DNA from 4 places in the Desulfomicrobium baculatum DSM 4028 genome. Region 3 is predicted to be linked to each of the others. Evidence: predicted binding sites of a transcription regulator. Region 3 holds the regulator's gene; each other region holds the start of a gene.
The links. The regulator sigma-54, encoded in region 3, starts transcription at its own class of promoters, with help from an activator protein. The targets are predictions, from matches to a motif close to CTGGCACGGNNNNTGCTT.
Positions count from the first base shown of each region.

Region 1: fliD (flagellar filament capping protein FliD) is a predicted target of sigma-54. The motif match lies at 4,155-4,172, and genes of this name have one in related genera.
Region 2: DBAC_RS05170 (periplasmic heavy metal sensor) is a predicted target of sigma-54. The motif match lies at 2,891-2,908, and genes of this name have one in related genera.
Region 4: DBAC_RS14890 (OmpA/MotB family protein) is a predicted target of sigma-54. The motif match lies at 4,778-4,795, and genes of this name have one in related genera.

Region 1 is NC_013173.1:2,737,984-2,745,082, reverse strand. It holds gene asnB (asparagine synthase (glutamine-hydrolyzing)) at 1-1,537, opposite strand, end outside; gene fliS (flagellar export chaperone FliS) at 1,623-2,033, opposite strand; gene fliD (flagellar filament capping protein FliD) at 2,049-4,109, opposite strand; gene DBAC_RS11945 (flagellin N-terminal helical domain-containing protein) at 4,251-5,198, opposite strand; gene tsaB (tRNA (adenosine(37)-N6)-threonylcarbamoyltransferase complex dimerization subunit type 1 TsaB) at 5,344-6,090, opposite strand; gene rseP (RIP metalloprotease RseP) at 6,065-7,099, opposite strand, start outside.
Region 2 is NC_013173.1:1,095,135-1,102,233, reverse strand. It holds gene DBAC_RS05185 (sigma-54-dependent transcriptional regulator) at 1-876, opposite strand, end outside; gene zraS (two-component system sensor histidine kinase ZraS) at 873-2,225, opposite strand; gene DBAC_RS05175 (nucleotide pyrophosphohydrolase) at 2,424-2,753, shown strand; gene DBAC_RS05170 (periplasmic heavy metal sensor) at 2,953-3,477, shown strand; gene DBAC_RS05165 (YgiQ family radical SAM protein) at 3,586-5,409, shown strand; gene DBAC_RS05160 (HU family DNA-binding protein) at 5,847-6,122, shown strand; gene DBAC_RS05155 (pyridoxamine kinase) at 6,244-7,099, shown strand, end outside.
Region 3 is NC_013173.1:172,952-180,050, reverse strand. It holds gene DBAC_RS00760 (LptA/OstA family protein) at 1-503, shown strand, start outside; gene lptB (LPS export ABC transporter ATP-binding protein) at 500-1,222, shown strand; gene rpoN (RNA polymerase factor sigma-54) at 1,329-2,756, shown strand; gene hpf (ribosome hibernation-promoting factor, HPF/YfiA family) at 2,825-3,370, shown strand; gene DBAC_RS00740 (PTS sugar transporter subunit IIA) at 3,374-3,823, shown strand; gene rapZ (RNase adapter RapZ) at 3,851-4,738, shown strand; gene DBAC_RS00730 (PTS sugar transporter subunit IIA) at 4,751-5,161, shown strand; gene DBAC_RS00725 (PTS sugar transporter subunit IIB) at 5,164-5,628, shown strand; gene DBAC_RS00720 (hypothetical protein) at 5,938-6,333, shown strand; gene DBAC_RS00715 (manganese-dependent inorganic pyrophosphatase) at 6,424-7,099, shown strand, end outside.
Region 4 is NC_013173.1:3,364,393-3,371,491, reverse strand. It holds gene DBAC_RS14915 (DHA2 family efflux MFS transporter permease subunit) at 1-1,370, shown strand, start outside; gene DBAC_RS14910 (CotH family protein) at 1,367-2,929, opposite strand; gene DBAC_RS14905 (DUF4956 domain-containing protein) at 2,929-3,660, opposite strand; gene DBAC_RS14900 (polyphosphate polymerase domain-containing protein) at 3,670-4,353, opposite strand; gene DBAC_RS14895 (ferredoxin) at 4,494-4,676, opposite strand; gene DBAC_RS14890 (OmpA/MotB family protein) at 4,817-5,704, shown strand; gene DBAC_RS14885 (motility protein A) at 5,701-6,561, shown strand; gene DBAC_RS14880 (DUF190 domain-containing protein) at 6,598-7,099, opposite strand, start outside.

The sequences.
Region 1 (7,099 bases), 1.4 Mb from region 3:
CGTACTCCACCAGCCGGTGATCCATGAACGGCGAACGCAGCTCGACGGAGTTGGCCATGCTCATGGTGTCGGCCAGGGCCAGGGTCAGGTTTGGCAGGCGCATCTTGGTTTCCAGGTACAGGGCCTGGTCCAGGAGTGACCGGGATCCCGGAACCACGGGTAATTCCTCGTCCCGTTCGCCGATTATGGGCAGAAGGCGGTTCACGAAGGATTCGCTCATGAGCTGGTTCTTGAACTGGAAAGCCTGGAACCTGTAGGGCAGAGCCGGGTGCGCGGCGGGATATCCCTTCAGCATCGCGTACTGCATCCAGGCCTGCTGCGGCGTGGAAATGCCGGGAAAGACCCGGCGCAGCAGGTTCGCGCGGCCAACAGTTTCGTTTCTGCCGATGAAGTTCATGAGCTTTACGAGCTTGAAATAGTCATATCCGCCCAGGATTTCGTCGGCCCCGTCACCGGACAGGACCACTTTGAATCCCATGTCCCTTATTTGCCTGGATAAAAGATAGAACGGAAGATTCAGAAGGGTGACCAGCGGGCTCTCCAAATGCCAGACCAGTTTCTCGATTTCCTCCTGGGCGATGGCGCAGAAAAATTCGTGGTGGCTGGTGCCGAACGAGCTTGAAACCATGCGCGCGAAATGGCGTTCGTCATAGCCCGCGTCCTCGAAGGCGATGGAGAGGGTGTGGACAGGGGCGTTTGAGAGGTTCGCATAAAGGCCGGTCACGCTGCTGGAGTCGATGCCGCCGCTTAAGTAGCAGGCCACGGGCACATCGGCCACGAGCCGGTCGCGCACGGCTTCGACCAGATGATGGCGCAGGCCCTCGGCGGCTTCATCTTCGGAGATTGCCGAGACCGGGCTTTCCATGGGGATGTCCCAATAGGGGGCGGTTCGCTGCCCGTTGCGGCCGGCGAGCAGGGTGTGGGCGGGCAGAACCTGATGGATTCCTTGCAGAAATGTGTCGGGGGCCAGGTTGAATCCGTAGTCCAGCATCCGGTCCATGGCCAGGGGATTCATGCGGCGCGGCACGCCCGGGAAGTGCAGGATGGACTTGATCTCCGAGGCGAAGATCAGTGTTCCGTCGGGCAGGAGCGTATAAAAAAGCGGCTTCTTGCCCATGCGGTCCCGAGCCAGGAAAAGGGTCTGCTCCCGTGGGTTCCAGACCGCGAAGGCAAACATGCCGACCAGGCGGCGCAGACATGTGTCGCCCCACTGCAGGTAGGCCGCGAGCAGGACTTCCGAGTCCGAATGCGTGCGGAAAACATGGCCAAGACTGGCAAGTTCGGCCCGCAGCGGCTGGTAGTTGTAGATTTCGCCGTTGAAGACCAGAACCGCGCCGGATGGTTCGTGGATCACAGGCTGGTTGCCCCCTGCCAGATCTATGACGGAGAGCCGCCTGTAGGCCAGGGCGCAGCAACGGTCCTGGAACAGGCCCTGGTGGTCCGGTCCGCGATGGGCCAGGGCCTGGGCCATGGACGCAAGAACGTCGCGTTGAAAAGAGATTCCGCTGGGGTTGAAGAAGCCGGCTATGCCGCACATGCGTGTTTTCCCTGTTGAGGTGTGGTCTGGGAAATCGTCTGCAGAATGCGTGCCTTACATGCCGGCCAGGGCAGGGCGGTCCTGCCTATCTGGCGTAATAGGAAGCAGCTTTGGGAGGCGCCTGGTAAGCCTGGTTGTTCGAGATTTCCGAAAAGGCTGATCTGAAAGCAGACAGGATTCCGATCACCTCGTCCACAATCCCGGTATCCATCTTGAGGTTGGCCTGCAGCAGGCGGGTGTTGCAGTACATGTAGAGCTTGTGCAGGTTCTGGGCGATTTCTCCGCCTTTGTCCGTATTCAGGGAACCGTCGAGTTCCGCGATGATATCGAGAGCCTGGGAGATGAGGATACCCTTTTTGGCGTAGTTTTTTGCCAGAATTTCTTCCTTGGACTGTTCCAGAAAGGTTATGGCTCCGTCGTAAAGCAGAACCACGAGATGGCCGGGGGTTGTGGTGGTGACCTTGGTCTGCATGTAGGCGTTGGCGGCTTTGTGCACTGTGCGAACTCCTTTCTATGACTTGCTGGACAAACTGCTGATTTGCGAGCTGAGTTGTGTGGATATGTTGTCGTAGGTGCCGAGAACGGCTTCCAAATTGGCAAAACGCAGGCGCAGGTTCTTCTCCAGGAGAGCCAGGCGGCGTTCTTCATAAGCGATCTTGTCGTCGATGGAATCCATGATGTCCTGATAGTTGTCTTTCAAGACTTCGAGGGTTCCGGTCGTTGAGTCCGTCAACCTTTTGAGTTCGTCGATCAGTTCCTGGGTTTTGCCGGATTTGATCTGGGCCGAACCGGAATATGTGCCCGCCGTAAGGTTGATGACTTCAAGGGAAAGGCCTCGCGCCGCGTTCCCGTCCCCTGTGGCCACGATCTTTGTGCCGTCGATGCTGGCCGGAAATCCGTTGATGCTGGCGGATGTTATGTCGCCGCCGGCGCCCACGGTATAGCTTACGGAGTATTCCCCGGCTTGCGTGATGCCCTTGATGGAGGACTCGAAGTTGAAGTTCGAGGATTCCACCGCAACGCCGTCCACCATTTCCTTGGTCGAAGGATAATTGTCGGCGCTGAAGAGGCGGGCCACGGCGTCGGGGTCGGTTTTGAGGGCCGCGGTAAAGGCGCCGGAGTCGAAAACCAGCAGGCCGAAGGTCGCGGAGCCCTGGCTGGTGTCCGTGGTGATGCCTACGCTGCCCAGGGAGACCAGTGGGTCCATGTCATAGTCGAATCCCACGCCCTTTTCCGCCAGGATATTTTTGAGCTTCTGCTGAATCATCTGCATGCCGTAGTTGCCGGTCAAAAGGGAACCGGAAACATTTTCGCCAACGGTGGTGACCTGGGTCTGGTCCTTGATCTCCTGCAGCACGGAATTCACCGCATCGACAAAGGTCTGCACTTTCGCGGTGACCGCCTGCGGGTCGAGGCTGGTGGTGATGGTCGAACTGCCTATGCTGGCCAGGTTCATGGTCACGCCGGAGACGATATCGGAAATGGAATTGGTGCTGCGTTCGAAGTAGCCGTCGGTGGCACCCTGGATCTGCGCGAAGGCTCCCGGTTGCAGGGCGCCGACCGTGGTCCCGGGGGAACTTATGATGGAAATCTGCTTGTCCGAGCCCGCCTCGCCCGTCAGGGTCAGCTCGACATTGCCGGATACGTCTGCGGCCGTGGCCATGGAGAATCCGACTGCGGTGTTGATTTTTCCGGCCAGCGAGGCGTAGGTGTCCGCAGCAGTCACATCAACGGAATACAAGGTGCCGTCATAGGCGAGCTTGAAGGTTCCATCGGTGGTTGTGATAGTATCCGCGGTTGTTTTGCCGGTGAAGGTGGCTTTGAGTATATCCTCGGAGGGGGTGGGAGGATCAAGAGGGAAGCCATCGACCCGAAGCCTGGCATTGCCGGCATTCTGGGTTTCGATGAATTGACCTTGTGCGAAATTCGTCAGCAGATTGGCCGAGGTCGCGCTGTTGTCGACGATGAAATCATTGCCCGCGCCCAGGTTCATGCCACGGATCTGGAGCCTGTATCCGCTGCCGTCGTTGACCACGCTTGCGCGTACATAATTGCGATTGTCCGCGTCGGAGTTGATGAGGCTGGCGAACTGGGTCAGGGTCGTGGTGCTGGTGACGTTGACGGTGACCTGCCGGGAACCGGCCGTGAAGACAAAAGCGCCCGCTGCGCCGTCGCTTATGATTTTGTCCGGGGAGGAAAAAATTACCGACCCCATGTGCATGTCGTTGGTCGCCAGGGAAAGCACATCCACTTGGTGGGTACTTTCTTCCGCGGTGCTGCCTGCCGTGGCGGTTAGGGCGGTGGTGTTGGAAGAGACCGCGTTCTTGGTCAGAAATTCGTCCGTGGTGTTCATGGAGTCCAGGGACGTCTTGAGGGAGAGCATGTTCGAAGAGAGCGAGTCAAAGGCGTCGCTCTTGGCTTCCCAATCAGACCGCCAACTCTCGAGCCGTTTGGTCCTGACTTGCTCGATCTCGATGAGTTTGGTGATCATCGAGTCGAAGTCCGTCCCGGAGCCGAGGCCCGTGAAACGGATGGATCCGGAAGCAAGCGAAGTGGTCAGGTCATCAGCCATGGCGTTCCTCTGGTGCGTTGGATTGGGCGAATCTACTCACGCTTCGAGCAAACCTGGTGCCAGAATCAACACTATCGAGTTAAAAAGGCCGGGCCGCTTTTCGCAACCCGGCCGCAAGCGAGGTTTTTCAGGTTACTGAGATTATGCGCCCATGAGCTGCAAGGCCATCTGCGGCAGGGAGTTGGCCTGGGAGAGCATGGCCACAGCAGACTGGGTCAGGATCTGGTTGCGCACGAAGTTGGTCATTTCCGTTGCGATGTCGGCATCGGAGATCCGGGACTCGGCCGCCTGCAGGTTCTCGGCCTGGATCTGCAGGTTGGTGATGGTGTTCTCAAGCCGGTTCTGCAAGGCACCGAGGCTGGCGCGGATGTTGTCCTTGGAGGTGATGGCCGCGTTGAGAGCCGCCAGAGCTTCCTGCGCACCCTGCTGGGTGGAGATGCTGTAGCCGCCGGAGGCTACGCCGTGCGTGCCGTTCGCCTTGGTTCTGTCGGAAGCGTTACCCACGCCGAGAGCGGAGGCGGTGGAGTTGCCGATGGCGATGTAGTAGTAGTCTTCCGCGGAATCGTTGCCCGTACCGAAGTGGATCTTGAGCGGGCCCGTCGAGGCCAAGGCGCTGCCGTCGTGGCTGCTCGCCCAGCTGGAGACTCCGGTGGACGTAGCTGAGAGATTGCCGTTCAGCAGGTAAATGCCGTTGAAGTCCGTGGCGTTGGCGATTCGGGTGATTTCCGAGGCCATCTGCTGGTACTCCGAGTCGATGATCAGGCGCTGGTCCGAGTTGTAGGTGCCGGTGGCCGCCTGGGTCGCCAGTTCCTTCATGCGGATCAGCTTTTCGTCGATGACGCCGAGCGCGCCGTCCGCAGTCTGGATCATGGAGATGGCGTCGTTGGCGTTTCTGACACCCTGGTTCAGGGATGCGATATCCGCACGCATGAGCTCGCGAATGGCGAGGCCCGCAGCGTCGTCGGCGGCGGTGGTGATGCGCAGGCCTGAAGACAGGCGGCTGACCGATGTTGACAGGTTCCCGTACGCGCTCGCCAGGTTGCGGTTCGCGTTCATGGCCATCAGGTTGTGGTTGATTACGAGTGACATAAAAATTCCTCCTTGAAAGATTAGCGGCTTCCTTGCCTTTGGATCGAGCAGTTTGCGGGCCTTGCTCTTTGGTCTTGATGAGTGAATCGGCAGGAAGAAGATTTTCTTTAGAAGAATTTTGTCCGACATCGCATGTCGGACGAGATTATTCGAAATCGGGGATGTGCTTGCGGGCCTCGGCGGCCGGAATGCCGCGCGAGGCGGCGATGGAGACCAGATTGTCCTCGGCATCGGATTTGCGCAGGTACAACGGCTGAGGGGGGTGGCTTGAGTATGCGGCCGCGCACGCCGCAGCGAGCAGAGCGGCCGGCATGGGCGTGTCGAGAATCTGCGGCAGGGCTATCGTACCCGGCAGAGTAAGAAATTCGGGATTCTTTCGCAGGCCGCTGCCAAGCAGGAAGATGCCTGCCGGGCGTGCCTCAAGCTGTTCGTACGCCAGGGCTACGGGCAGCGGACGGACAGGGGTCAGGGGAGCGCCCGCGTCAAAACCCTGGATGTAGACCTGCCCCTTGCGGGCGTAGGTCAGAACCCAGAGTTCCCCGCCCTGCGCAAAAGGGCCGGCCTGGGCGGCCAGAATATCTGGATAGTGCAGCCCGGCCATGGGGATGGCGTGCGGGCGGGACAGTCCGTGCATGGCCGCGTGGGCGATGCGCAGGCCCGTGAATGAACCCGGGCCTCGCACGCAGGCGATGCCCGCCAGGTCGCCGGCACGTATGGCCTGTACCCGCAGCGCCCGCTCGATGGCCGTGGGCAGGTGACGGATGGACTGCCCGGGGCAGTGGACCTCTTCGCTGAACATGACCTCCCGGGCCGTGCCAAGGACAACCTGAATGCGTTCCTCGGCGCAGTTCAGCGCGAGATACCGGCTACTTGAAGTGTCGGAGGATATCATTGAATGTGGCCAGGACCATGAGCATGAGGAGCAGCATCATGCCGATCTTCAGGGCAATGTGCTGCACTTGTGGGCTCAGGGGTTTTCCGGTGATGGTTTCCAGAAAGAAGAAGAGGATATGTCCGCCGTCCAGAACCGGGATGGGCAGCAGGTTCAGGATGCCGAGGTTGATGCTGATCAGCGCGGTCAGGGCCAGCAGGTTGACCATGCCGTTTTGCGCTTCCTTGTGGATCATCTCGGTGATGAGAATGACCCCGCCCATGTCCGACACGGGGATGACCCGCTCGATGAGTTTGACGATACCCATGACCATCAGCCCGCTGACTTCCCAGATCTGGCGCGCGCCCTGAACCGCGGCGTCGACAATGCCAAGCTCGCGGCTGAGGAGTTCGCCCTTGGGCGCGATGCCGAGCATGGGCATGGTTTTGACTTCGCCGAACAGGTTGCGTTTTTCTTGCAGCCTCGGAGTGACCTGTACGGAAAAGAGCGCCGTGTCTCGTTGCACGGTCAGGAGCATCGGACCGCCCTCATTGGCCTCGATGCGCTCGACCAGATCGTCCCAGATTGCGATCTGTACGCCATCGATCTCGATGATGTGGTCTCCGGGCACGATGCCGGCTTCTTCGGCCGCGCTCGAGTTGGTCACCTGCCCGATGACGGGAAGGAGCTCCTGCACGCCCTGACTGTAGGCCAGACCCCAGAAAATGAACCAGGCCAGGATAAAGTTGAACACGGGCCCGGCCAGCACGACCAGCATGCGCTGCCAGGGCGGACGGCGTGAAAACGACTCCTCCGGGCCAAAGCCTTCGGGAAGTTCGGCATCCACGGATTCGCCGACGAGCTGCACGTAGCCGCCCAGGGGAAAAGCGCAGACCCGATAGTCGGTCTTGCCCCGGGTGAAGCCGAAGAGGCGCGTCCCGAATCCCAGGGAAAAGACGCTCACGCCCATGCCCATGCCGCGCGCGACCACGAAGTGTCCAAGCTCATGAAAGAAGATCAGTCCGCCCAG
Region 2 (7,099 bases), 920 kb from region 3:
ACCGCCATCGCGCACCTCGGCCTCCAGATCGCGGTTGGTGGCGGCGAGCACCCGTACATCGACGCGGATGGATCTGTCGCTGCCCAGACGCTGCACCTCTCCCTGCTGCAAGGCGCGCAGAAGCTTGGCCTGCAGCGCGGGAGCCATCTCTCCGATTTCGTCCAGAAAGAGGGTGCCCCCGTCGGCCTGCACGAACCGCCCGTCCCGCTGTCGCTGCGCCCCTGTATACGCGCCCTTTTCATGCCCGAAGAGTTCGCTCTCCAGCAGATTTTCCGCGAGCGCCGCACAATTGACCGTGACCAGTTGTCTGGCTTTGCGCGGGCTCCCCTCATGCAGCGCCTTGGCCACCAATTCCTTGCCCGTGCCGGATTCGCCCAAGATGAGGACTGAAGCTTCGGACGGCGCCACGGCCCGGATCATGGCGGCGAGTTCGCGCATGGGGAGCGAGTCGCCGATCATCTCCGAAACCGGGTCAGCCTCGCCGCTTGGGGCCTGCGCCGAACGGTGGGCCATGCCCTGCTCCAATGCCCGCGCAAGGCCCAAGCGCAGTTCCTCAAAATCAAGCGGCTTGTGCAGATAATCCAGCGCTCCGGCTTTCAGGGCCTGGACCGCGACGTCCACGGAAGAATACGCGGTCATGATCAGCACGGGCAGGTAGGGATTGTAGCTCTTGATCCTGCGCAGGGCCTCTATCCCGTCCACTTCGGCCATGCGCACGTCGGTCAGGACCACGTCGTAGGCCCGCTCGCGCACCCTGGCTACGGCCATGGCTCCGTCATCCGCCGTATCGACCTCATATCCCCAGCTGCCGAGCATGGCCACGAGCATGGTCATGTGGGCCCGGTCATCATCAACCACCAGAATTCGCGCCGTCATCGGCGTTCTCCTTTTAAAGGCAGATCAAGAATCACTTGCGTGCCCTGCCCCGGCTCGGAAGTTACCCGCACCTGGCCGCCATGGGCCGTCATCATGGTTCGCACCGTGGCCAGCCCCAGGCCCGTACCCTGATTTTTGGTAGTGAAGTACGGATCGAAAATCCTGTCCAGATCCTGCGCAGGGATTCCGTGGCCCGTGTCGGCCACGCGCAATTCCAGCCGATCCTTCACGCGCTGGGCGGAAACGGTCAGGGTGCCGCCCTGCGGCATGGCCTGGATGGCGTTCAGGAACAGGTTCAGCAGGATCTGCAGCATGCGGTCCGGATCAAGGGGCAGCGCTTCGAGCTCCGCGATGCGCAGTTGCACGGCAATGCCCTTGCTGCGGCAATCTCCCTCCACGAGTTTCAGGGCGTGCTGGACAAGATCGGACACAACGGTGGGCGCAAGGCGCAGCTCCGAAGGGTGGGTCAGCTCCAGAAGTTCGGTCACGACCCGGTTCAAGCGGTCGACCTCGCCGATCATGACCTCGGCCAACTCCCGGTCCTGCGTCCCGGCTTTGAATTTGGCGCCGAAATAGGTGGCAAACCCCTTGATGGAACTCAAAGGATTGCGGATCTCGTGGGCCACTCCGGCAGCCAGGGTGCCGAGCGCGGCCAGGCGTTCCTGCCTGGCCACCTCCCGTTCGAGACCTGCCACCTTGCGCCGCCAGAAAAGCGTGACCGCCCCGGCAAAGGCCAGGGCCAGACCAAGACCGCCGGCCATGGCCAAGGTCAAGACATCCTTGCGCACGGCGCGCAGATAGAGCGAGGCGTCAAGGCCCACGGCAATAAGCGTGCGCTCTCCGGGTGGATGCGGAAACGTGTTGTGTTCCATGCCCCCTTGCATGGTGCGCCGGGGTGGGCGCGAGTAGCGATAAACCACAAAGAGCGGCTCCTCGCCAGGCCGGATGATCGACCACGCAGGCTCGAAGGAGGCAGGCAAGGCGGTCAGCGCTTCCGCTGCGACGCCGCTGCCGGGCTCGGCCTCGCTCAAGGCCTCGAACCTCCCCTGGGCATCGACCAGTCCCAAAAAGCGCAGATCTCCCTGCCGGATCATCTCATCCATAAGAAATCGCAGGCGAAACTGCCGCCCCTCCTGACCCCGCATGCCCATGCGGCGGGCGGCCTCCACGGACCGGATCAATGTCTCGCCCTGAGTGGTCAGAATGCGGGCGATGGTGCGCTGCTCCCGCGCCCGCCCCTGCAAGGCGAACCAGATCAGGATCACGGCCGCCAGCACCGCCGGCACAAAAAGGACCAGGCCGCGCCGTCGCCAGAAAATGGATGTCGAAAAGGGAGCCTGATTCTGCATTGCCCGCGCCGTCCTTGAAGCAAGACATGCCCGGCACGCCTTGCGGTCTGTTGATGATCCGTAAACATGAAAACTATCAACGAAGCCCACTTCTAGCAAATACCCTGCCTGACCGAAGCGGACTTTGAAAATGCATCCGCCACGGACGCATTGCCACCCTGGGCAGGATTTCGTAGGCAGGCCGAAAAGGAGCGTTTCGTGAGTCTCAATCAATTGCAGGAAGACGTCGATGCCTGGGTAAAAACAATCGGGGTCCGCTATTTTTCCGAACTGACCAACCTCGGCATTCTGATGGAAGAGGTCGGCGAAGTGGCCCGTATCATGACCCGCCGTTACGGGGATCAAAGTTTCAAGGAAAACGAGAAAAACGATCTGGGCGACGAACTGGCCGATGTCCTGTTTGTTCTGACCTGCATCGCCAACCAGACAGGAGTCGACCTGACGGAGTCCATGCGCCGCAACCTGGAAAAGAAAACCCTGCGCGACACGAATCGCCACCGGAACAATCCAAAACTGCATTCGTCCTGAAACTGGTCAGGTTCTGACCAGCCCCGGACAGCAGGTGGTCAGATTCTATCCGTCGCCACGGGGCCCAAAACGCGGCAAACACCGCGTTAATCATTTAAACATTTAATAAAACAAATAGTTAGATATTAAAAGCCACTCTGGCACGGCACTTGATATCCTCTCTGGTACAATCGGCACTCAAAACCATTCGGAGGATCTCATGAAAAGAACGACCACCATCGCAATCCTGGCCATTTTCGGCATCATCGCACTCAGCACCCTGACCTTCGCCGGTCCCATGCGCGGCAAGGGAATGCGCGGCGATTGCCCGGGCTGGAATCAGAACCCCGCAGTGCAGCAGCTGACCCAGGAAAAGCAGGACCAGCTTAAGAACATTTTGGACGAACACCGCAAAGAAATGACTCCCATGCGAAATGCCATGTGGGAGAAGCGCACCCTGCTCAAAACATTGTCCGTCAACCCCAACACCAAGCCCGAAACCATCACCGCCCTGGTTGGCGAGTTGAGCGACCTGCGCGCCCAGGCGCAGACCAGGCGCGAGGCCCTGCAATCCCGGGTGAGCAAGGAAATTGGCATTGATCTGCCCATGGGTTTTGGAATGGATGAGCGCAGAGGCATGGGTGGACGCGGCCACGGCGACTTCGGCCAGCGCGGCATGCGCCAAGGCATGGGCCAAGGCATGAACCCGGAACTGGACGCCGCTCCCGGCGCTCCGGATGCCTAACGTCCTATCCAGCTGCATCACGCGCAGAGCAGACACAGTCTCAGGCGGCCTCCGGGCCGCCTTTTTTGTTCTTGCCCACATGACTCCGGGAGCCTATAGGCCCGAACCATGAGCCTTTTTTCCAGCAAATCCCTGCCCCAGCCCAAATTCCTGCCCATGACCCGCGCCGAAATGGATGCGCTCGGTTGGGATGAACTCGATGTGCTCCTGGTCAGCGGCGACGCCTATGTGGACCACCCATCCTTTGCCATGGCCCTGCTCGGGCGCGCGCTGGTGGCGCACGGACTGCGCACCGGGATCATCACCCAGCCGCGCTGGGACGGCCCGGAGGATTTGCTCGCCATGGGCCGCCCCCGCCTGTTCGCGGGGGTCTCGGCCGGGGCCATCGACTCCATGCTGGCCCACTATACCGCCTTTCGCAAAAAACGCTCCGAAGACGCCTACACACCGGGCGGCAGGGCCGGAGCCAGGCCCAACCGGGCGTGCATCGTCTACACCAACCTGCTGCGCCGCGCCTTTCCCGGCCTGACCGTGATCCTGGGCGGGATCGAGGCATCCTTGCGCCGCATCACGCATTACGATTTCTGGACCGACGCCCTGCGCAAGCCCATCCTCCTCGACGCCAAGGCCGACGCCGTGGTCTACGGCATGGGAGAGCGGGCCATCCTGAGCATCGCGGACCGGCTCGCGGCGGGCCGGGACATCCTGGGCATCCCCGGCACCGTGACCGTGGGCGAGGATTTTCCAGCTGAAATCGAGCTGCCGAGCCACGAAGACATGCTCGCCGATCCCAAGGAACTGATGCGGGCCACGCTGCTGCTCGAAAAGCAGGTCCATGACGGCACGGACTGGGCCGTGCAGCGCGTCGCCAACCGCGCCATCCTTGTCGCGCCACCGGCCACGCCCCTGACCACGACGGAAATGGACACGATCTACGCCCTGCCCTTCGCCCGCAAGGCTCATCCCGGCTATCTTCTGCCCATCCCGGCCGAAGAGATGATCCGCGACTCGGTGACCAGCCACAGAGGATGCGGCGGAGGGTGCTCGTTCTGCACCCTGGCCCTGCACCAGGGTCGGCGCATCGCTTCGCGCAGCCGGGCTTCCATCCTCGACGAGGTCCGGCGCATGGCCGCAAGCCCGGATTTCAAGGGCCATGTTTCCGATGTCGGCGGCCCCAGCGCCAACATGTGGGGGGCAAGCTGCGCCAAGGAAGGACAGCCCTGCAAGCGCCCCAGTTGCATGACTCCGACCGTCTGTCCGCACTTTCGCATGGACCAGAAAGCGCACCTCGATCTGCTGCGCACCCTGCGCCGCACGCCCGGAGTGCGCGGAGTGCGCGTGGCCAGCGGCGTGCGCTTCGACCTGGCCTTGAAAGACATGGACGCCCTTGGGGGCTATCTGCGCGAATTCGTGGGCGGGCAGCTGAAAATCGCGCCCGAGCATGTTTGCGACCATGTGCTGCGCCTGATGCGCAAGCCCGGCAACCGCGTCTTCGAGGAATTTCTGACGATCTTTGACCGCGAATCCAAGCGCGCGGGCAAGGAGCAATACGTCATCCCCTACCTGATGAGCGCCTTCCCGGGCACCACCGACGACGACATGCACGCCCTTGCCCGCTGGCTCGGCAGCCGGGGCTGGAAGCCCAAACAGGTGCAGTGCTTCATCCCCATCCCCGGAGCAGTGGCCACGGCCATGTACCATGCGGGCATCACCCCGGAAGGAAAGTCCGTCCATGTGCCGCGCACCGACGAAGAGCGGCTGCGCCAACATCGCATCCTGCTCCCGCCTGAGGACAGAGGCGCCAAACGTCCAAAGGACACGCAGCGCGAACCTCACCCGAAAAGCTGTCCCGGCCGATGCCCTGCTCCTTCGCGCAATTCCAGGCCCCTTCCCCGTCCCGGCAAGACAAAGACGGGCCGCAAAAAGAAATAAAATCGCTCTGGTACCTGCAAACCGCTGACCGACTTACGCCTCCCTTTGCGCAGCACGCCTGCCGGGGAGACTTTTTTGCGCTCTCATTTTTTTGTGCACACTTTTCAAGAAGTGAATTGTCTTTTTTAAGATTAGGCTGTAATATCAAATAGAAGAAGATTTATGATTCGGCCAAACCCTTGCCGGCAGGAAGGACAAGGCCAAGCGCGACCAGGATCGTGTCGTCAATTGATTTTTTTTTGAGAACATGAAGAGAATAACTTCCCATAGTTCTTGATTTTTATTATGAAGTTCTGAATTTTCACGGCGGATCGCGTCTTTTACCCCAAGCCGTTGCTTTGGACCTGACCCGGTCTGCCTGGAACGATTACCCCGGCGTCCATGACCCATCCCTTCGAGGATCATGAGTTTTCACGAATCGCAATCTGGAGCGAACAATGAACAAAAGCGAACTTATTCAGTCCCTTGCAGAGAAAATCAAGATTTCCAACGATGAAGCATCCACCATTGTGGACAGCTTTTTCGACTCCATGCGCGACGCGTTGCTGCGCGGAGACAGGATTGAAATCAGGGGGTTCGGCAGTTTCAAGATCAAGCAATACGAAGGATACATCGGCCGCAACCCCAAAACCGGGGAGTCAGTGCAGGTCAAGCCCAAGAAAATGCCTTTTTTCAAGGCTGGAAAAGGTCTGCTGGACTATCTCAACGGTTAGAATCGTTGACATGAGGGGCCGTTTTGACGCAATTGCTCGCGGCACACCTTAAAGAAAGACTACAGTCGGTTCGTCCCGAACGGATTGGACGTCTTTTTATGGAGCTTCGGCATTGCATTCCGTGATCCAACGCGTTGCAGCGATTCATGATCTTTCCGGGTTTGGAGGGGGGTCACTCTCGGCGGTGATCCCCATTCTTTCAGCCCTGGGAATTCAGGTCTGCAGTCTGCCGACAGCCATCCTCTCGACCCACACGGGCGGTTTCTCCAATTTTCATTTCCGCGACCTGACCTCGGACATGCGGCACATCATCGACCACTGGCGAGAGCTGTCCCTGTCCTTTGCCGGAATCTACTCCGGATTTCTGGGTTCGCCGGAACAGATCGACATCGTCACAGATTTCATAAGGACATTCCGCACCGACTCCACCCTGGTCGTGGTCGATCCGGTGCTCGGAGACGACGGCAAGCTCTACGACACCATGGACAGATCCATGGTCGACGGCATGCGCAGCCTCGTCGCCTCGGCCGACGTGATCACCCCGAACATCACCGAAGCGGCACTGCTGCTGGGCAAGGCCGGTCCTTTGGCCATCTCCGGCACCGAAGAGATAAAGGCCTGGGCCCGGGCCTTAAGCGATCTGGGCCCGCGTTGCGTCATCATCACCAGCGTCCCTGCAGAGCACGGCAGGGGGACGTCGGTCGTGGCCTTCGACAAGGATGCAAATCGTTTCTGGAAGGTTGCATGCCCTTATATTCCTGCATGTTACCCTGGCACTGGAGATATTTTCGCCAGTGTGATAACAGGTTCACTGTTGCAGGGCGATTCCCTGCCTTTATCACTGGACCGGGCCGTGCAGTTTGTCTCCATGGCCATCCGGGCCACCTTCGGTCACAATTTTCCGGAACGTGAAGGGGTTTTTCTGGAACGGGTGCTCCCGAGCCTGAACGCCCCCGTGTCCATGAGCAGCTTTGAAC
Region 3 (7,099 bases):
TCCTTGCCTGCGCGACTCCACTCTGGGCCGCACAAACCGCCCCAGCCAAAGACGTCCCGGTCAAGATCACTTCCGACACCATGACCTACACCCAGAAAGGGGATCAGGTGGTCTTCACCGGCTCCGTGTACGTCATCCGCCAGGACATCCAGCTGTGGTCCGACACGCTGACCGTGCTCCTGGAAAAAAAGGAAGGCTCCGGCAATGCCACCCAGAGCGTGGCTGACGAGCAGGGGTCCATCAAAAAGATCATCGCCAAGGGCAACGTGCGCATCAAGGCCGACCAGGGCCGCACCGGCACCTGCGGCAAGGCGACCTACGAAGCCGACAAGGACCTCTTGACCATGGAAGACAATCCCATGCTCATGGAAGGCGCCAACAAGATCCAGGGCGAGGTCATAAAGCTCTTCATCAAGGAAAGCCGCAGCGAAGTTCTGGGCGGCAAAGGGCGGGTCGAAGCCATTTTCAACACCCCCGCAAGCAAGCCGGGGGCCGGGCAGTGACCACGCTGACCGGCCAGAAGCTGGCCAAGCGCTACGGGCTCAGGGATGTCGTACGCGACATCGATCTTGATGTGCGCCAGGGCGAGGTGGTTGGCGTCCTGGGACCCAACGGGGCCGGCAAAACGACGACCTTTTACATGCTGGCGGGCATCGTGCCGCCGACGCGGGGCCAGGTTCTTCTGGACGGCATGGACATCACCCGCTGGCCTTTGCACAAAAGGGCCCGCGCAGGCATGAGCTATCTGCCGCAGGAGAGCTCGATCTTTCGAAAACTCACCGTGCGCCAGAACCTGCAACTGATCCTGGAATACTCCGGTTTTTCCAAGGACGAGCAGCAGCGCACGGCGGACAGGCTTCTGGACGAGCTGGGCATCACCCGACTCGAGGGTCAACTGGCGGCCTTTCTGTCCGGTGGAGAACGCCGCAGGCTGGAAATTGCCCGCGCCCTGATCCAGAATCCCAAATTCATTCTTCTGGACGAACCCTTCGCCGGCATCGACCCCCTGGCCGTGGACGACATCCAGACCATCATCCAGGACCTTCGCGGCAAAGGCATCGGCGTGCTTATCTCCGACCATAATGTCCGTGAGACGCTTCAGATCTGCGACCGGGCGTACCTGGTCTACGACGGTCAGATCATCTTGAACGGCAGCCCCGAAGAGATCGTCGCCGACCCGGGCGCGCGCAAGGTGTATCTCGGCGAGGGATTCAGCCTCTAGCGGACACGATTTTCCAAGGATTGCCAGGGCCTAACCTTTATGGCAGATTCGGTACTAGGTAGTTTTCTTGTCTGCAATCCTCTGACACGGTGAGATTAAATCCATTATGGGCCTTGAACTCCGACAAAACCTCAAGCTGACGCAGCAGCTGGTCATGACCCCACAGCTGCAGCAGGCTATCAAGCTGCTCCAGCTCTCCCGATTCGAGCTCCTTGAAGCCGTTCAGCAAGAGCTCTTGGAGAACCCCATGCTTGAAGAAGGGGTCAAGGAAATTTCCGAAGAGCACGATATCCAGGCTCCGATGGAATCACGTCCCGAAGTTTCGCACGAAGACGCGGAACTGATGCGCAACGCGGACTGGGAAAACTACCTCGGCGATTTTTCAAGCACCGCCAAGCAGGTACAGTTCAAGGAGACCGAAGCCCTGGAAGAGATGATGTCCTACGAGGCCAGGCTCTCGGGCAAGCCATCCCTGGATGGGCATCTCTTGTGGCAGCTCTGCCTGTCCAACATCACCGAAGAAGAGGAGATGATCGGCGAAGCCATCATCGGCAACCTCGATTCCCAAGGCTATCTGATGAGCTCGGCCGAGGATATCGCCTCCGAAACGCTCTCTCCCCTGGCCTTGGTCGAGTCCATGCTGCATCGCCTGCAGCGCTTCGACCCCGTGGGCGTGGCCGCGCGCTCGCCCAAGGAATGCCTGCTCATTCAGCTGGAGATGCTCGGCCAGGACGATCCGATTCTCGTTTCCCTGGTGGCCGACCATCTCGAAGACATCGAAAAGCGCCGCTACAAACCGCTCCTGCGCAAGTTCAAAATCCAGATGGAAGACCTGAAAGCCTATCTGGACATCATTCAGTCCCTGGACCCCATGCCCGGAGCCAGCTACGGGAGCGAGAGCACCATCTATGTCAGCCCGGATGTTTTCGTATACGAATACGAGGGGGATTTCGTCATCGTCATGAACGACGACGGCCTACCCAAGCTGCAGCTGAGCCCCTATTACATGGACGACATGCACCTTGCGGTCAAAGGCCCGGACCGGGAATACCTGCACGACAAGATGCGATCCGCCATGTGGCTCATGAAGAGCTTGCACCAAAGGCAAAGAACATTATATAAAGTGGTTGAAAGCATTGTCAGATTCCAGCGGGGCTTTTTCGAGCACGGGGTGACCAAGCTGAAACCGCTGATTTTAAAAGATGTGGCCGACGACATTGAAATGCACGAATCCACGGTCAGCCGGATCACCACGAACAAGTACGTGGCCACCCCGCATGGCATCATGGAACTGAAATTTTTCTTCAACTCCGCGCTGGAAATGGATGACGGCACCCAGGTCGGCTCCGAGTCGGTCAAGGCCATCATCAAGAAAATGGTCAGCGAGGAGGACCCCAAGCACCCCTTCAGCGATGAAAAGATCGCGGCGGTGCTGAAGGAAACACTGGATGTGAACATCGCCCGGCGCACCGTGGCCAAGTATCGCGCGGTGCTGGGGATAGATTCTTCATCCAAGCGAAAACAAGTTTTTTGACACCCCGCCCTCGGGCCGCTCCTCTTGGACGGACCACGGGCTGACCCTCAACAATCGAGGAGGCTTCCATGAGGATTACCTTCAATTTCAAAAACTTCGATCCTTCCGACCATTTGCGCAAATACGCCAAGGACCGCTTCGGCAAGCTCGCCAAATACATGTCCGGCACGCCCGACGCCGACCTGCAGGTCAACCTCGAAGTGGAGAAATTCCGGCATATTGCCGATATAGTGCTGACGGGCAAGAATGTGCATATCTCCGCCCGCGAAGACAGCGAGGACATGTACTCCACCGTCGACATGGTCTGGGACAAGCTTGAAGCCCAGATGCGTAAGACCCGCGACAAGGACAAGAGCCGTCGCAAAAGCGGCAGCGACAGCCCTCTCATGGACGCCGGCGGTTTTGACGACGACGCGGACGCCAAGCGCAAGCCCGTTATCCAAAAGACCGAAGACGACTTCTCGCCCAAGCCCATGATCGTTGAAGAAGCCGCCCTGCAGCTCGAAAGCACGGACAATGAATTCCTTGTTTTCCTCAACGCGGAAAGTGAAAGGATCAATGTCATCTATCGTCGCAAAACCGGAGATTTCGGTTTGATCGACCCCGGGGTATAGGGAATGAAGCTTGCTGAATACCTGGACAAGGATTTGATCATCTCCGACCTCTCGGCCAGGACCAAACCCGAGGTCCTGGCCGAACTCGTTTCGCGGCTGTCGGCCAAATACCCCGATCTTGACCCCAAGCGCGTGACCCAGGTCCTCATGGATCGGGAACTGCTCGGAACCACGGGCATCGGGGATGGGATCGCCATACCCCATGGCAAGCTGGACAGTATCGATCAGGTTCTGGTCATTGTCGGCCGCAGCCACGAAGGAGTGGATTTTGCCAGTCTGGACCACAAACCGGCCAGCATCTTTTTCACGGTGCTGGCCCCTTCAAGCGTGGTCGGCCTGCATTTGAAGCTTCTGGCCACGGTCTCCCGCCTGCTAAAAGACAGCTCGTTCCGTCAGGCCTTTACCAACTCTCCCGGCCAGGAAGGGCTGTGGCAACTGCTGCAGACCGTCTAGGCCGACCGAACATGTCCGGAGAACTCCATGCAGCTGGAATCTGAACAGAAAAACGTGGTCATTGTCTCCGGCATGTCCGGTTCAGGCAAAAGCACGGCGCTCAAGGTCTTCGAGGACATGGGCTTTTTCTGTGTCGACGGGCTTCCGGCGCGCATGGCCCCGGCCCTCATCGAGCTGTTCTTCAATTCCTCGGCCAAGGAATACCCAGGGCTGGCCATGGGCATGGACCTGCGCCAACCCGATTTCGTGGGACAGTGGAAGGAAGTGCTGCTTGATATCCAGAAGTTTTCCGTGCGGCCGACAGTCATCTTCACGGATTCTTCCAACCAGATCCTGCTGCGCAGATACGCTACCACCCGCCGCCCGCATCCCCTGACCTCGGGCAACCTCGGTCTGGAAGGGGCACTGGAGAGGGAGCGGGAAATACTCGAGCCCATCCGCACCCAGGCGGATCTGGTCATCGACACGTCGCATTATTCGGTGCACGATCTGCGTCGAGTCATTCAGGACAAATGGGAGAGCCTCTCCTCCCGCAGCCAAGGCATGCGGGTGCACCTGATTTCGTTCGGCTTCAAGTACGGCGCCCCGACCGAGGCGGACGACGTCACGGACCTGCGCTTTCTGCCGAACCCCTATTTCGACGAAGCGCTGCGACCCATGTCCGGAAAGGATGAGGCCATCGCCCGCTACGTGCTGGGCAGCAACCCTGGCCGCGAGTATCTGCGCAGACTTCTTGAATTTCTGGATTTTGCCCTGCCGCTCTACGCGACGGAAGGGCGCTACCGTTTGACCATGGCCTTCGGCTGTACGGGTGGCCGACATCGTTCCGTGGCCGTGACCGAGGCAGTGCTGGCACATCTGCGCGGTCAGGGCTTCAATGTATCTGTCGAACATCGGCATTTCAGTCTTGGATAATCTGGAGGAGTAATGGTTGGAGTGATCGTGGTAACCCATGGCCAGTTTGGAAAATATCTGCTTGAAGCGGCCCAGACAATTTTGGGACCGCAGGAGCAGTGCGCCCATATAGCTGTGGAAGGAACCGTGGAAATGAGCGCGTTGCTCTCGGATCTCAAGCAAACCGTCAAACAGATGGAAACAGGCGACGGCGTGATCATCCTGACCGACATGTTCGGGGGCACTCCATCCAATATCAGCCTGTCTCTCCTGCAACCGGGCAAAGTCGACGTCCTGACCGGCGCCAACCTGCCCATGCTGCTCAGGATTCTGGGAATGCGCACCCAGGACCTGTCCCAATTGGCCACGGACGCCAAAAACGCGGCCATTCAGGGCATCGTTGTCGCCGGCGAAGTATTGACCCGCAAAATCACCGAGGCGTAAGAGTGCTCTGGTTCCGTATCGACAACCGACTCGTCCACGGCCAGATCATTGAGGCCTGGCTACCGCACATCAGGGCCAAAACCCTGCTGGTGGCCAACGACGACCTCGCCGCCGATGAATTGCGGCAGGAAATCATGAGTCTGGCCGTTCCGAGCGGCATCTCCTTTCAATGCTGTCCGGTGTCCGAAGCTGCTTCGATGTTGAAAAGCATTCGCACGAAAAACCCGGACCATCATGTGCTAATTCTTTTTTCCGACTGCGCCGATGCCAAATCCGCGCACATGACCGGGCTGTCCTTTTCCCTGGTCAACATCGGCAATCTGCATTACGGACCGGGCAAAGAGCAGATTTGCGAACACATTGCCCTGGGAGCGGAAGACCGTTCCTGCCTGAAGTATTTCGCCGATCACGGTGTGGAAATCGACTTCCGCTGCGTGCCGTCGGCAACGGCCAAGATTACTTTATGATGAAAACGTCTCAACCCAAATCGGCATGGTAAGCACTCACGACCTCATCCTGCTGGCCGGAGGAAGTTTTTTTTTGCCCTCCTGTCCCTGACCCGGGTCGCCATCGACCTCGGCTTCATCCATCGTCCGCTTTTCGCCGCCCTGCTCTGGGCGGGACTGTCCTTCAACCTCCAGCCGGCTTTAAGCGCGGGCATTTTCTTCGAACTGCTCTGGCTTGATCTGTTCCCGGCCGGAACCTACATCCCGCCCCAGGCGCTCTTTTCCCTGGCCGCCACGCTGACCATTCTGGCCTGCCTACCGGATGCCGACATGCGCACCACCGTGCTGGTCGTCATCGCGACCCTGCCTCTGGCCTACCTTGGCGCGTGGGTCGAACAACTCTACCGCAAACGGCAAAACGCCGGCTATAACCAGCTTTTGACCTGGAACCGCCAGGGCAACACAGCCATCTTCGCGCCGCACCGGCTCACCGCAAAAGCTTTGGTAGAATTTTTCCTGCTCAATTTCTCCCTCTTTTGGCTCTGCCTGCTGCCTCTCCTCATCGGCCTGAAAACCGTCCGGCCTTGGGTTGCCGGAGGTCCGCAGCCGACGTGGACCATGCTCTGGATCGCAGCCTGCGCCGGGGCCATTCTCGCTCTGCGTGTACGCAAGGCCTACGCTTTGGCCGCGGTCAGCCTGCTTCTCGGCGTCCTCTCCAGTCTCTGACCTCCAATGTTCTCTCTTGGCAGCCGCGAATAATTGTGATATTTAGCACAATGTCTTTGTTTGCCAATAAACCCTTGTAGGAGGAATACCATGTCCGTTTATGTTTTTGGTCACAAGAATCCCGATTCCGATACCGTTTGCAGCGCCATCGCGCTGGCCGACCTGAAGAGCAAGCTCGGCGTAGCCTGCACCCCCACCGCCCAGGGCGAACTGGCCCCCGAGACCAAGTTCATCCTCGAGAAGTTCGGCGTCGCCGCTCCCGCCGTGAAGACCGAATTTGCCGGTGAGAAAGTTTTCCTGGTCGACACCTCCGACCTGGCTCAGCTGCCCGACGACATCAAGCAGGCTGAAGTGCTCGGCATCGTCGACCACCACAAGCTGGGCGACCTGACCACCTCCAGCCCCCTGGAATGCTGGATCTGGCCCGTTGGCTGCACCGCCACCGTTCTGACCGCCATGTACAAGTTCCACGGCGTTGAAGTTCCCAAGAACATCGCCGGCATCATGCTCTGCGCCATCCTGAGCGACACCGTCATCTTCAAGTCCCCGACCTGCACCCCGGCCGACAAGGAAGCCGCTGCCGAACTGGGCAAGATCGCCGGTATCTCCGACCTGGCCGCCCTGGGCATGGAAATGTTCAAGGTCAAGTCCGCCGTTGAAGGCACCCCGGCCCGCGAGCTGGTTCTGCGCGACTACAAGGACTTCAACATGAACGGCACCAAGGTCGGCATCGGCCAGCTGGAAGTCGTCGACCTGTCCATCCTCG
Region 4 (7,099 bases), 750 kb from region 3:
TGGTGTCCAACGCCGTGGTCATTCCCATGAGCGGCTGGCTGGCCCGGATCATGGGCCGCAAGAACTATCTCATGGCCTCGGTGACGGTCTTCACCCTGGCCTCCATGCTCTGCGGACTGGCCCAGAGCCTCGAAACCCTGGTCCTGTTCCGGATCATCCAGGGCCTCGGCGGCGGGGGCTTGCAGCCCATGTCCCAGGCCATCCTGCTGGAGACCTTTCCGCCCCGGCAGCGCGGGCTGGCCATGGCCATCTTCGCCATGGGCGCGGTGCTGGGCCCCATTCTGGGCCCGCTTCTGGGCGGATACATCACGGACAACTATTCCTGGATCTGGATCTTCTATATCAACGTGCCTCTCGGTATCGTGGCCCTCATGATGTGCTGGACCTTCATCTTCGATCCTCCCTATCAGGAGCGCCGCGTGGCCGGGGAGAAGGTCGACTACATGGGGCTGGCTCTTTTGTCCGTGGGCCTCGGGTGCTTGCAGGTCGTGCTGGACAAGGGCCAGGGCGAGGATTGGTTTGCCTCGGAGCAGATCGTCATCCTGAGCGTCCTGGCTGCGGTCTGTCTGACCGCCCTGGTGTGGTGGGAGTTGCGGCAGGAGAATCCGATCATCAACCTGCGCATTTTCCGGGTCCGCAATTTCGCGGCCGGAAACGTGGTCATGTTCTTCGGATTCTTCGCCTTTTTCGGGTCCATCGTGCTGCTGCCCATGTATCTGCAGAACCTGATGGGCTACACGTCCTATCTGGCGGGGCTGGTGCTGGGGCCGAGCGGGGCCATCATGCTGCTCCTGCTGCCCTTTGTGGGCAAGCTCACGGAAAAGATCGACGCGCGTCTGCTGCTCTGTTTCGGGCTGACCGTGTCCGGGCTGTCCCTGGTGTACATGTCCCGGTTCACCCTGCAGATCGATATCGGCACGGCCATCATGGGCCGCAACATTCAGGCCATCGGCATCGCCTTTTTCTTCGTGCCCCTGTCCTATCTGACCATGGCCTACATCCCGCGCGAGCGTATGAACAACGCCTCGGCCCTCTTCAACCTGCTGCGCAACCTGGGCGGTTCGTTTGGAACGGCCTTCGTGACCACGGTCCTGGCCCGCCGGGCCCAGGTGCACCAGCACCATCTGGTTGAACACCTTACGCCTTACGACACACCGTTCATCCAGGCGCGGGAGGCCCTCACAGCCGGCCTGGGCGACCCCATGGCGGCCGCCGGCATGATCTATCGCTACGCTCAGCAGCAGGCCGCCTATATGGCCTACGTGGATGTCTTCCATCTGCAGGCCCTTTTCTTCTTCGGCCTGGCGATCTTCATGTGGATCATCCGCAGGCCCGATCACGGAACGCACCTGCCCGAAGGAATGCACTAATCCGAGGAGAAAACGGCGCGGATGCGTGTGTCGGCGTGGAGTTCGAGTTCGAGTCGGGGTTCCCGGATTTCGCGGCCGTCGACTTCCCAGCGGGAGACGGCGCGGCCAGGAGGTGCTTCGAGGGATATTGTCTGGCCTTTGAAATAGATGCCTTCGTATGCGTTGCCCCATGTTTCGCCGTCGATGAGAAGCGGCTCGGGACTTTGCACGCGGCACGTGACGGTTTCGGGCGCGCCGAGTTCGCGCACGGTTTCGGCCGGCAGTTCTGCGCGGCGTTCGAGCAGATAGGACAGCGCCAGATTTTCGTCGAAGCATTCGAGTCCGGCTTCTTTTTCCAGCCCTGCATAATGCCGGACGCGCTCCGCGATCCATTCCCGCGTCAGTCGATGGTTGATGCTCCAGGTCAGTCGCCACAGCATCTCTTTTCTGAAGCGCGGGCTGGTATCCCACATCCCCTTGAAGACGGAGGCCCGCATGCCGTGGGCGTCGCGGAAGTTTTTCCAGCCTGCCCGGTTGGCGGGAATCGCGTTTGCGCGAAGCCCTGCAAAAGCCTGGTCAGCATCCCAGAGTACGCTGCGCCAGCGAGGCTCCGTCTGCGTGTCGTCCAGCAGGAAGGCGCCCTGGTTCCAGTCCTGCCATTGCAGAAAGGCAAAGGCAGTTATGGCGTTCATGAAATCATCCAGGTCCAGTATGCCCGCCACGCGTTCATAGTCCCACAGGCCGAAGAAAGGATCGAGGCGCAGTCGCAGGGCCTTGTACCTGGCCGTGTCCAGGACGGAATTGTCGGACTCCAGCATGTAAAATGCGAAATCCTTGTGGCGTAGCTTTCGTTCCCAGTGCGTGCGGTTGACGTGTTCGCTGGCTAGACCAAGACCAAGATTCTCGCCGTTTCTGTAGAGCACGATCGGCGCATAGTCCGGGGTTATGGAGCCGATGCGCCTGGCCACGTCGAAGGCGAGCATGCTCACGAAGCCGGGAACGAGGTTTTTTTCCGTGCGCGCGACCACCTTGCGGATCTTCATTGCGGAACCGTCCAGGAACGCCGTGCCCGGAACGTTCTTTTGCCCATAGCTGTTCCGAAAATAGAGGCGAAAGCTGTGCAGCATGTCGCGGGTGTCGCGATTGCCCTGCAGCCGTATTCCGGCCGGCGCGGCCAAAAGCTCCCGCCCGTCCTGCATGACCACGACGCCCGCCGGACGCTCCCAGTTTCTTCCCCGTTCGCGGCTGTGGGCCTTGAGCCCGGTTTCCGGATCATAGAGGTCTTCGTCCGCGACGCGGATGGCCACCACCCGCATGGCGGAATCGGCCAAGGGGCGCGCGTCGTTCCGGGCCGCGTCGATCAGGGCGGAGGCATCATGCTTTTGTCTTTGGACGGTAACGGGGATGCCCAGCTTGGCGAGCAGGGATGACTTGCGTGAACTGCCCAGGTCGTCTCTCAAGACGGCGATGCGCCAGGATCGTTCCTCCCCCCACTGGTTCAGGCGTAGCCCGAAGTAGACCAGAATCAGACCGCAGAGGACAAGCAGCAGGACGAGCGGGCGTCTGAGCGGCCCGGGCATCAGATGCTGACCTGGTCGTTGAACATGGAGACCGTGGCCCCCTGGGCGCAGGTCAGGGCGTGCCCGCGCACACGGGTCAGAAGGTCGGGGCTGCCCTTGGCGAAGCGCAGGGTCACGGCCGCGCCTTCTGTGGTTTCCACCACGGAGATGACCCGCACGCCGGCGATGCCGGTGACGCTGGGTAAAAATGTGGTCGCGGAAGCTTCGGCGTTGCTTCCGGGCAGATTGATGAGGATCGTGCCCTGTTCGCTGGCGGCCAGGGGCAGGCCGCGCCAATTGATGAGGAACAGCCCGAAGGTCGAGACGGCCAGCAGAATGAGCAGGAACAGAAGATTGAAGGTTGCGCAGGAAATGGCGGTGGCAATGGTCAACATGATGAATCCGACTTCTTCGGGCTCTTTGATGGGGGTACGGAAACGGACGATGGACAGCGCGCCCAGAAGGCCCAGGGACAGGGGCAGGGAGAACTGCACGCAGATGAAGATGGCCGTGACCGAGATGCCAAGAAGCGGGAAGGAGCGGTAGGCGAGGCTCCCGGTGCCGCGCGGCCGGTAGAAGCGGATATAGAGGCGCGAAATGTAGAGCGAGGCGAAAAAGGACACCAGCAGCAGGATGAAGAAGGTGGTCAGGCCCACGTTCGCCATCTCTTCATGGCCGGATGTTCCTGATTTGATCAGCGCCTCGTATATGTTGGCCAAAAAATCCACGCTGTTGGGGAGAAGTTCGTTCACAGGGCCTCCTTACATATGTTGCTGCATCAGGCTCTGGTAGCAGTGCAGGTATTTGGAAAAGGACTCGGGCCTAAGCCCCATGGTCATGAGTGGCGCGAGATACGGGGGGAGACTTGCGAGGTTTCCCTTGGTTTCGATGACGGCGCTGGAGAGCATCGGCGACCCTGCCGCCCCGGGACAGGACAGGGCGTGACGCGACGCGTGTATGTCCTGATCAAGGGCGATGCGGACGCCGGTCATGGGATCGATGAAGCGCATCCTGCGATAGCTGATGACGAAGACCGGCCTGGCCGAGGCGCAAAGCCCTACGCCGCGTGTGGCGAGCAGGGCGGGCAGGGTGGCCAGTTCGGGGTCGCCGAGAGACAGCAGCGCCAGTTCGCGTCCGGTGCGGGAGACCTGAATTCGCACCTTGCGCTGCAATCCGCCCTCCTTGATCTTGGCCTCGAGAAAGGCCGGTCCGTTGTCGGGCTTGAAGTCCCAGTCGCCGTACCAGCGCAGGCGAACCTTGGCCTTGAAATAGGTGCTGTCGATCTTTTCGCTCAGGAATTGCAGGTCGAGAGTGTCATAATAGATGCTGTGCACCGTGGCTGCGGCAAAATGCGGATCGGGCAGGCAGTGCGCGCTGATGATGGTCTTGGCTAAAAGGGCCTGGGCCATGTCGAGGACATATTTTTTTTCGGTGCGTGTTTCCATGTGCTCTTCGCTTGAGGCTCCATGCCGGGGACTGCGTGCAAAGCCGCACCTTGGGCACAACGAAGGGAAATCGCAAGCATTTGTTGGCTCCAATGAAAAAGGGGAGCCGAACTCCCCTATTCCCAAGATGAAAAACCGAACTATTCCTTGCTGATGGCTTCCACGGGGCAGGCGTCGATGGCGTCCTGGGCGCATTCTGCCGTGGAATCCGGGGCCGTGACCATGGCTTTTTCTTCGCCGTCGATCATGGCAAAAACTTCAGGGCAAATCTCCACACAACTTTCGCAGCCGATGCATTCCTCGTGGTCGATGACTATGGCCATGATTCCTCCTGGTTGGGGTTACGTTTGGTTTTTGCCATACAGCTTTCCACATGTCCGTGCAAGCCGTGTCGTGTTTGGGATGCGTTGATCGAATCTTTGCGTTGGCATGAATCTGGCTCATGTCCTGGCGGAGGAGTCCCATGCGAGAACCAACACCAGAAATCATGCGCGACGTGTCGGCGCGGCTTTCCCGCCCCGGGCATGGCCAGCGGCCCAAGTATGGCGCGGCCGAACCCTTTGGCGGCATTCACGGTACGGATGGCGAACATCCCGAGGTGAACGCATTCAGTCAACACTTTGACATATTCGCCCGCGAGCAGCAGATGCGGCCCGCCAGCTGGGTTATCTGCTGGTCGGACCTGATGATGACCATGTTCATCATGTTCGCTGCCCTGTACATTTTTCAGTTGCCGAAGATTCAATACAAGTCGGTTTCGGAATTGTCCGTGAAGGCCTTGCCGCTCGGGACCGAGACCATTCCGCCCCAGGCCTTGGCCGGATCGATTCTGGATCGCCTGCATGATCGTCTTCGAGACCTGATCGCGCGCGATGGACTGCAGGACTTGGTTGCGGTGCAGTCGGTCCCGGGGAAGTCCTTGCATGTGGTGCTTGCGGGTGATCTGCTTTTTGAAAAGAGCCGCGCGGTCTTGCGGGGAGATGTCAAGGAAACGCTGCTGGCCGTGGGAGAAATTCTGCGCAGCGCGCCGCATGCCCTGTCCGTGGTCGGTCATGCCGCTCCCGGTGGCGCTGCGGCTGGTTCCAGGGGCCCGTGGGAATTGTCGGTGGCCATGGCGGCCGATGTGGCCGATTTTTTGATCCGGGACGCAGGCCTGCCCGCCGAGCGCATGCTCGTGGCCGGGTATGGCGATCAGCGCCCGCTGGTGGATGGTGACGGTGCCGGCGCCGGTTGGCGCGTGGAGCTGGTTTTGAGTTCCGAGAATCCGACGGAGCCGCTGCCCATGGTCAAGGCCCCGGCCGGGGAAGGATTCCGGCAATGGCTCGCGGCGTCGAAACAGGGAGGCGAATGATGGAAGGAAAATCGATTCTGGGCCTTGTGCTCTGCGCCCTGATCTTCGGAGCGGGCTTTGTGATCAGCGGGGATGTGGGCCAGTATTTCAATCTGTCCGCGTTCCTGATTGTTTTCGGGGGCTGCCTCGGAACGGCCATCGCCAGTTTCCGCATGGAGCGGCTTGTTTTCGTGAGCAAGGTGCTGCGCAATTCCTACCGCACGCGGATGAGGGAGCCGGCCGCCATTGTCGAGATCCTGGTGGACCTGTCGGTCAAGAGCAGGATTCGCGGGCTGCATACTCTGGTCGAGGACGAGCGCGAGACATCCATCCTGTTCTTGCGCCGGGCCCTGGGTTTCGTGGTCGACAATTATTCCCGGGAGCAGACCACCGACATCCTGAACACGGAGATGTATTTTTTCAAGCAGCGCCGCGACGAGTCCGAGCGGGTATTGCGGGTCATGGCCGACATCTGCCCGGCCATCGGGCTGGCCGGCAGCGTGGTGGGGCTTATCGGCATGCTCTCCGGCGTGAACGATACGGGGGTTGTCCTGGCGACCATCCCCATCGCCCTGACCTCCACCCTTTACGGCGTGATTCTGGCCAACTTCGTTTTTCTGCCCCTGGCCGCACGGATTCGCGAGGTCACGGATCACGATCTGCTGCTGCAGAAGATCATTATCGAAGGTGTCCGGGCCATACAGAGCGAGCTCAATCCCCGGGTGCTCGAAGTGAAGCTCAAATCCTTTCTCACTCCCTCGGCGCGGGAAGGGCAGCTGGTCTCCCTGGCGCGGATCAAGGAGCGTTTCCAGATCCAGGAACGCGAAGAGGAGGCCCCCCGCATGGCCGCCCCGGAGGAGGTCGGGGTCTCCCTGTAGGCGGTCGCCCAGGCAAGATCGCAAACCTGGCGTCGTCTATTGCGCGGGCGAGATCTGTCTGGCCAGCGCCTTCAGGATCACGTCCCGGTCGACCATGCCGAGCAGATGCCCTTTTTGATCTGCAACCACGAGCCGTTTGACCTTTTTGTCCATCAGGATTTGGATGACTTCGCTTAAAGGCGCGTCCGGGCCTACGGTCAAGACCTCGCGGGACATGACCTCTTCGGCGATGCCTTCAAGAGCTGCAGGCTCGGTCTCGCGCTGGGTCAGGATGCCGAGGAGTCTGGCCACCAGCGTGGGGGAGTTCTGACGCACGAAACACTGCAACAGGTCCCAGTCATGGATGATGCCCAGGATCGTCTTGTCCGCGTCCACGATGACCACCCGGCGCAGCGCAGATGCGACGAGTTGTTCCAGAACCCCGGCCAGGGGCGCGTCCGGCGCGGCAGTGGGCACGTTCGTGTAGAGGACGTCCCGGGCGCAGGCGTGCATCCCGGCGGGCAGAACGTCGAGATGCGCCGCCACCGCGGAGGTTCGT